Regions from separate parts of the Actinoplanes sp. HUAS TT8 genome, predicted to be linked through region 1. Evidence: riboswitches for the same ligand, from Rfam matches in the RefSeq annotation. Region 1 holds a riboswitch; the other holds the start of a gene.
The links. A riboswitch is a leader RNA that binds a small molecule or an ion and turns the genes downstream of it on or off. The one in region 1 is predicted to bind glycine.

Region 1 (3,724 bases):
CACGGGACCTCGTCGTGCTTGACGGCGAGCAGCCGGTCCCGCAGGTGACGCACGTCGACCAGGACCTCGCCGGTGCGCAGCACGTGGGCGCCGGCGGTGAGCAGCCGGATCATGTGCATGGCCTGCTTGTGGTTGACCTCACCGGTGCGGGCGCGGCGGGCGGCGACGCGGTCGAGCTGATCGCGGGCGTAGTTGCCGTACGTCTCGTGGACCCGCCGGGACAGGAACGCCGACCGGACCGCCCGCAGGTGTTCACCGGCGGGCGTGATCCGCTCGGTCAGCGGGGACCAGAGCACTTCCAGGACTGTCGGGTTGGCCTGCAGCGCGAGGGTGCAGAACCGTTCGATCTCCCACGAGAACTGTTCCTCGGCCGGCCCGTCCAGGTGCGTGGGCGGCTTGTCGAGGCGCCAGAAGTCCCTGGTCGGGGCCGCGTAGACACCCCGCCGGTCGTGGTCGCTGCCCGGCCCGTCCAGCCCGTAGGCGCGGGAGCCGACCACGACGGCGAGGATCGTGTGCTTCTCGACCAGGTCCGTCATGCCTCGGGACGGTAACGAACCGCCCCGGGGCACGCGCGGCAATTTATGGCCGTACCGAATAATCGGTTTTGATCTAAAGGTCGAGAACGGTGCCGTCGATCTCGTCGATCTCGGCCTGGGTCAGCTCCGGGTTGTCGAGGGCGGCGATGTTGTTCTCCAGCTGCTGGACGCTGGAGGCGCCGATGATCAGGCTGGTCATGCGCTGGTCGCGCAGCGCCCAGGCCAGGGCCAGCTGGGCCAGGGACTGGCCGCGCCGCTTGGCGATGTCGTTGAGCGCGTGCAGCCGGCCCAGGGTCTTGGAGTCCAGGGCGCTCTCGTTGAGGAACACGCTGGTCCGGATCCGCGAGTCGTCCGGGATCCCGTCGAGGTAGCGGTCGGTGAGCAGGCCCTGCTGCAGCGGGCTGAACGCGATGCAGCCGGCGCCCGCCTCCTCCAGGGTGTCGAGCAGGTTGTCGTGCTCGATCCAGCGGTTGAGGATCGAGTAGGACGGCTGGTGGATCAGCAGCGGCGTGCCGAGCTCGCGGAGGATCGCGGCGGCCTGCGCGGTCTGCTCGGACTTGTAGTTGCTCAGGCCGACGTAGAGCGCCTTGCCCGAGCGCACGATGTGATCGAGAGCGGACATCGTCTCCTCAAGGGGAGTCTCCGGGTCCGGCCGGTGGTGGTAGAAAACGTCCACGTAGTCGATGCCGAGCCGCTGCAGCGACTGGTCCAGCGAGCTGACCAGGTACTTGCGCGAGCCGAAGTCGCCGTAGGGGCCGTCCCACATGGTGTAGCCGGCCTTGCTGGAGATGATCATCTCGTCGCGGTGGGCCTTGAAGTCGGCCGCGAGGATCCGGCCGAAGTTGGTCTCCGCGCTGCCCGGCGGCGGGCCGTAGTTGTTGGCCAGGTCGAAGTGGGTGACCCCGAGGTCGAAGGCGCGGCGCACGATGTCCCGCTGGCGGTCGGCCGGGCGGGTGTCACCGAAGTTGTGCCAGAGACCCAGGGAGATGGCGGGCAGCTTGAGACCGCTGCGGCCCGCGCGGCGGTACGTCATGGACTCGTAGCGATCAACTGCAGGGGTGTAGGTCACACCCCCACCCTAGGAGTTCCGATCATGGTCATGTCCACTGGTAGGTTGGTTGCCAGCCGCGCGGGAGAGACCTGGTCTTTCCTGGTGAAAGCACGGGCGCCGAAGGGGCAACTCCTCCCCGGAATCTCTACAGGCAAACGGACCGCGCGGGCAGGCGACTCTGAAGTCCCCTTTTGTGGGTATGACAGAGGGGGAGGGCTTTGTCAGCCTTCTCATGCCCCGGGAGTCGCCCATGACGTCGTCATTCACCCACCGCCACATCGGTCCGCAGGCCGATGAGCAGGCCGAGATGCTCAAGACCGTCGGGTACGAGTCGCTCGGTGAGCTGATGGACGCCGCCATCCCGGAGTCGATCCGGTTCCACGGGGAGCTCGACCTGCCGGCCGGGGCCTCCGAGGAGGAGACGATCGCCGAGCTGCGCGCGATCGCCGCCCGCAACGTCGTCGCGACCCCGATGATCGGCCTGGGCTACTACGGGACGCACACGCCCGCGGTGATCAAGCGGAACGTGCTGGAGAGCCCGGCCTGGTACACGGCGTACACGCCGTACCAGCCGGAGATCAGCCAGGGCCGCCTGGAGGCACTGCTCAACTTCCAGACCATGGTCACCGATCTGACCGGACTGACCACGGCCAACGCGTCGATGCTGGACGAGGCCACCGCCGTCGCCGAGGCGATGACCCTCGCGCGACGAGCGTCAAAATCGAAATCTTCGACGTACGTCGTGGACGCCGACACGTTCCCGCAGACGCTCGCCGTCCTGCGCACCCGGGCCGAACCGCTCGGCATCCGGGTCGAGCTCGTCGACCTGGACGCCGGCGACGACCTGCCGGAGGAGTTCTTCGGCCTGCACCTGCAGTACCCGGGCGCGTCCGGTGCCGTCCGCGACCACGCCGCCCTGGTCGAGGCCGCCCACGCCAAGGGTGCCCTGGTCACGGTCGCGGCCGACCTGCTCGCGCTGACCCTGCTGCGCGCCCCGGGCGAGATCGGCGCCGACATCGCGGCCGGCACGACCCAGCGCTTCGGCGTGCCGCTCGGCTTCGGCGGCCCGCACGCCGGTTACCTGGCCGTCCGCGCCGGCCTGGAGCGCAGCCTGCCCGGCCGTCTCGTCGGCGTCTCCAAGGACGCGGACGGCGCCCCGGCCTACCGGCTCGCCCTGCAGACCCGCGAGCAGCACATCCGCCGCGAGAAGGCGACCAGCAACATCTGTACCGCGCAGGTGCTCCTGGCCGTCATGGCCGGCATGTACGCGGTCTACCACGGCCCGGCCGGCCTGCGCGCGATCGCCAAGCGGACCCACGACCACGCCCTGACGATCTCCGGCAGCCTGACCGCGGCCGGCGTCGAGGTCGCGCACACCGCGTTCTTCGACACCGTCACCGCGATCGTGCCCGGCCGCGCCGCCTCGATCGTGGCGGCCGCCGCCGAGCACGGTGTCGACCTGCGCCTGGTCGACGCCGACCGGGTGTCGATCTCGACCGACGAGACCACCACGAGCGCGCACGTCGCGACCGTGCTGGCCGCGTTCGGCGCGACCGTGGCCGAGCCGGCCGTCTGCGGTGCCAAGCCCCTGGGCCGCACCAGCGACTACCTGGACCACCCGGTCTTCAACACCCACCACTCCGAGACGAGCATGCTGCGCTACCTGCGCAAACTCTCGGACCGCGACTACGCGCTGGATCGCGGCATGATCCCGCTGGGGTCGTGCACGATGAAGCTGAACGCCACCACCGAGATGGAGGCGGTCACCTGGCCCGAGTTCGCCGACATCCACCCCTTCGCGCCGTCCGACCAGACGCGGGGGTACGAGGATCTGGTCGCCCAGCTGGAAGCCTGGCTGGCCGAGATCACCGGCTACGACGCCGTGAGCGTCCAGCCGAACGCGGGCTCCCAGGGCGAGCTGGCCGGTCTGCTGGCCATCCGGGGCTACCACCGCTCGCGCGGCGAGACCCACCGTGACGTCTGCCTGATCCCGTCCTCGGCCCACGGCACCAACGCGGCCAGCGCGGTCATGGCCGGCATGCGGGTCGTCGTGGTCGCCTGCGACGAGAACGGCAACGTCGACCTCACCGACCTCGCCGCCAAGATCGAGAAGCACGCCTCGGCGCTGTCGGCGATC
Region 2 (3,724 bases), 340 kb from region 1:
GTGAACACGCCGATGAGCAGGATCAGGACGGCGAACGCGCTGAGCGCGCCGTAGAGCGAGGGCGCGGTCCCGAAGGTGCGCTGCAGCCAGGGCGCACCGGTGATGGAGAAGAAGGCGAGCAGCAGGCCCCAGGCGAAGAAGACCAGGCCGAGCTGGGTGGCGCTGAGTTCCATGGGGTACGGCGCGTAGCCCAGCATGGTGAAGAAACCCCAGTTGTAGAGCAGTGCGGTGATGCCCATGGTGAGCAGGCTGCGATGCCGCAACGCCTTCAGGGGTGCCGAGAGCGGCGTCGGCCGCGCGGGTTTCGGGGTCGGTTCGACCAGCGTGATCGTCGCCAGCAAGGCGATGGCCATCAGGACGGCGACGCCGAAGAACGGGCCGCGCCAGGAGATGTTGCCGAGGAAGCCGCCGACCAGCGGGCCGGCCGCGATGCCGAGTCCGAGCGCGGCCTCGTAGAGCACGATCGCGCCGGCGAAGCCGCCGGTGGCCGACGCGACGATGACCGCGAGGCTGGTGGCGATGAACAGCGCGTTGCCCAGGCCCCAGCCGGCGCGGAAACCGACAATGCCGTCGATCGAGCCGGACAGCCCGGCCAGGGCGGAGAAGACGACGATCAGCGAGAGGCCGGCGATCAGGGTCGGCTTGGCCCCGATGCGGCTGGCGACCCAGCCGGTGAACAGCATCGCCACGGCCGTGACCAGCAGATAGCTGGTGAACAGCAGGCTCACCTGGCTGGGCGTGGCGTGCAGCTTGGACGACAGCGCGGGGAGGATCGGGTCGACCAGGCCGATGCCCATGAAGCTGACGACACAGGCGAAAGCGACCGCGAAAACGGCCCGGGGCTGCTTGAACAAGGATGGACCGGGAGTCGCACTCACGGGCACACCTCCGCGTACGAAAGGATCTGTATGGTTTCCACCCTAGGTCCATAATGAGGTTATGCAAATGAGCGACGAGAGTCGTGGATCACAGTTGTTGCCCGTGCTCGCTCAGCTGGTCCGGTTCCTGCGCCAGTTGGAGGGCCCGGACAACCCGAGTTCGGTGGCGTTGTCCGTGCTGCGCCGGCTCTCCGACGAGGGCCCGGCCCGGGTCACCGAGCTGGCCCGGCTGACCCGGGCGTCCCAGCCCGGCATGACGCAGCTGGTCGGCCGGATGGAGAAGGCCGCCCTGGTCCGGCGCGTGCCCGACCCCACCGACGGGCGCGGCGTCCTGGTCGAGGTCACCCAGGACGGCCGCGATCTGGTCGCCCGGACGCTGTCGCACTACGCGGCGACCCTCGACCGGCTCTTCGAGGGCCTCGACGCGGACGACCAGGACGCCGTCGTGCGCGCCCTGCCCGCGCTGGAACGCCTGGCCCAGGCCGGTGAGAAGGAGAGCGCCGGCTGATAGGGTCCGATCCGACAAACTGAAGACTTCGCCGCAACGACCGCTGCGGGAGAGTCCTCGCGACCTGGCGAGGACGCCGAAGGAGCAACTTCTCCCTCAGAATCTCTCAGGCCCCGCACCGCAGCGGTCAGGCGACTCTGGAAAGTCAGCGCTCCGGCGCTGCGCCCACGGTGCAAGCCGCCCAACGGCGGTGAACCTCTCAGGCAGAGATGACAGAGCGAGGGAGACCCCGACCCCAGGAGTCTCTTTTGCGACGCACCGCGCTCTTCGACGTCCACCAGCGGCTCGGCGCCGCCTTCACCGGGTTCGCCGGGTGGGAGATGCCGCTGCGGTACGGCAGTGATGTGGCCGAGCATCACGCCGTCCGCAAATCGGCCGGTCTCTTCGATCTCGGGCACATGGGCCAGATCGAGGTGTCCGGCGCCGAGGCCGCCGCGTTCCTGGACCACGCCCTGGTCGGGAAGCTGTCGGCGGTCAAGCCGGGGCGGGCCAAGTACACGATGCTGTGCCACACCACCGGCGGTGTGCTCGACGACCTGGTCGTCTACCGGCTCGCCGCCGACCGGTTCCTGGTGGTCGCCAACGCCGCCAACGCGCCGGTCGTGCGGGCGATGCTGGGCGAGCACTCGGGTGGTTTCGCGGTGGCCGTCACGGCCCTGGACCGGGCGCTGATCGCGGTCCAGGGCCCGGAGGCGGTGTCGATCGTCGGCGAGTATCCGGACCTGAAGTACTACGCGATCCAGCCGTCGGTCGTCGCGGGTAAGGACGTGCTGCTGGCCCGGACCGGATACACCGGCGAGGACGGGTTCGAGATCTACTGCGCCAACCAGGACGCGGCCGCGATCTGGGAGTGGGCGTCCGCGGCGGGCGCGGTCCCGGCCGGGCTGGCCTGCCGGGACACGCTGCGCCTGGAGGCCGGGATGCCGCTGTACGGCCACGAGCTGAGCATCCGCACCACGCCGTTCGACGCCGGGCTGGGCCGGATCGTCGCGCTCGACAAGCGGGACTTCGTCGGCGCCGCCGCGCTGCGGGCGGCCGAACCGGCGGTCGAACTGGTGGGACTGGTCACCCGGGGGCGTCGGTCGCCGCGGGCCGGGTATGACGTGGTCGACGCGGCAACGGGGGAGAAGGTCGGCGAGGTGACCAGCGGGGCGCCGTCACCGACGCTCGGACACCCGATCGCTCTCGCATATGTCACGAAAAATCTGGACCCCGGCCGCCTGGCGGTCGATGTTCGTGGCAAGCGTGAAGACGTCGAGATCGTTCCACTCCCGTTCTACCAGCGCCCCCGGTAAGGAATTGATGATCATGGCCGTCTCCGTCTTCGACCTGTTCTCGGTCGGCATCGGCCCGTCCAGCTCACACACCGTGGGCCCGATGCGCGCCGCCCGGCTGTTCACCCGCCACCTCGACGACCGGGTGGTGAGCGTGCGCGCGGAACTGTTCGGCTCGCTGGGCGCCACCGGGCACGGCCACGGCACGCCCCGGGCCGTGCTGCTCGGGCTGATGGGCGAGGACCCGGAGACGGTCGACACGTCCCTGGACCCGCCGGCCGACGGCAAGATCGTGCTGCCGTCGGGCCGGGTCGTGCCGGTCGACGTCGTCCTGCACCGCCGCCGGGCGCTGCCCGAACACCCCAACGGGATGATCTTCACGGCCCTCGACGGCGACGGCGCCGAACTGCTGGCCAAGAAGTACTTCTCGGTCGGCGGCGGCTTCGTCGTCGACGAAGGAACATCCCGATTGCGTACGGACGACACGCCGTTGCCCCACCCCTTCAGCACCGGCGCCGAACTGCTCGACCTCACCCGCGCGACCGGGCTGTCGATCTCCCGGCTGATGCTGGCGAACGAGACCGCGTGGCGCCCGGCGGCCGACGTGAAGCAGGGCCTGCTCGGCATCTGGCGCGTGATGGACGAATGTGTCGCCGCGGGTCTCGACGCCGAAGGGGTCCTGCCCGGCGGCCTGAAGGTGCGCCGGCGGGCCGCGGCCACGGCCCGTCAGCTGCGGGCGGCCGGCGATCCCGGTCCGCACGCGATGGAGTGGCTCACCGCGTATGCGATGGCGGTCAACGAGCAGAACGCGGCCGGAGGTCGCGTGGTGACCGCGCCCACCAACGGCGCCGCGGGCATCATCCCGGCCGTGCTCAGCTACTGCCGGGCGTTCGTGCCCGGCTTCTCCGACGACGGCGTGGTCCGGTTCCTGCTCGCCGCGGGCGCGATCGGGCTGCTGTTCAAGGAGAACGCGTCGATCTCGGGCGCCGAGGTCGGCTGCCAGGGCGAGGTCGGCTCGGCCTGCGCGATGGCCGCGGCCGGGCTCGCCGAGGTCCTGGGCGGCA

Region 2: another riboswitch for glycine. It lies ahead of gcvT (glycine cleavage system aminomethyltransferase GcvT); the one in region 1 lies ahead of gcvP (aminomethyl-transferring glycine dehydrogenase).

The regions. Positions count from the first base shown of each region.
Region 1 covers NZ_CP195646.1:3,682,512-3,686,235, reverse strand. The annotation lists gene ACSHV8_RS16710 (nucleotidyltransferase domain-containing protein) at 1-536, opposite strand, end outside; gene mgrA (L-glyceraldehyde 3-phosphate reductase) at 610-1,605, opposite strand; glycine riboswitch at 1,657-1,760, shown strand; gene gcvP (aminomethyl-transferring glycine dehydrogenase) at 1,838-3,724, shown strand, end outside.
Region 2 covers NZ_CP195646.1:3,339,696-3,343,419, forward strand. The annotation lists gene ACSHV8_RS14900 (MFS transporter) at 1-878, opposite strand, end outside; gene ACSHV8_RS14905 (MarR family winged helix-turn-helix transcriptional regulator) at 946-1,386, shown strand; glycine riboswitch at 1,423-1,517, shown strand; glycine riboswitch at 1,522-1,604, shown strand; gene gcvT (glycine cleavage system aminomethyltransferase GcvT) at 1,635-2,681, shown strand; gene ACSHV8_RS14915 (L-serine ammonia-lyase) at 2,695-3,724, shown strand, end outside.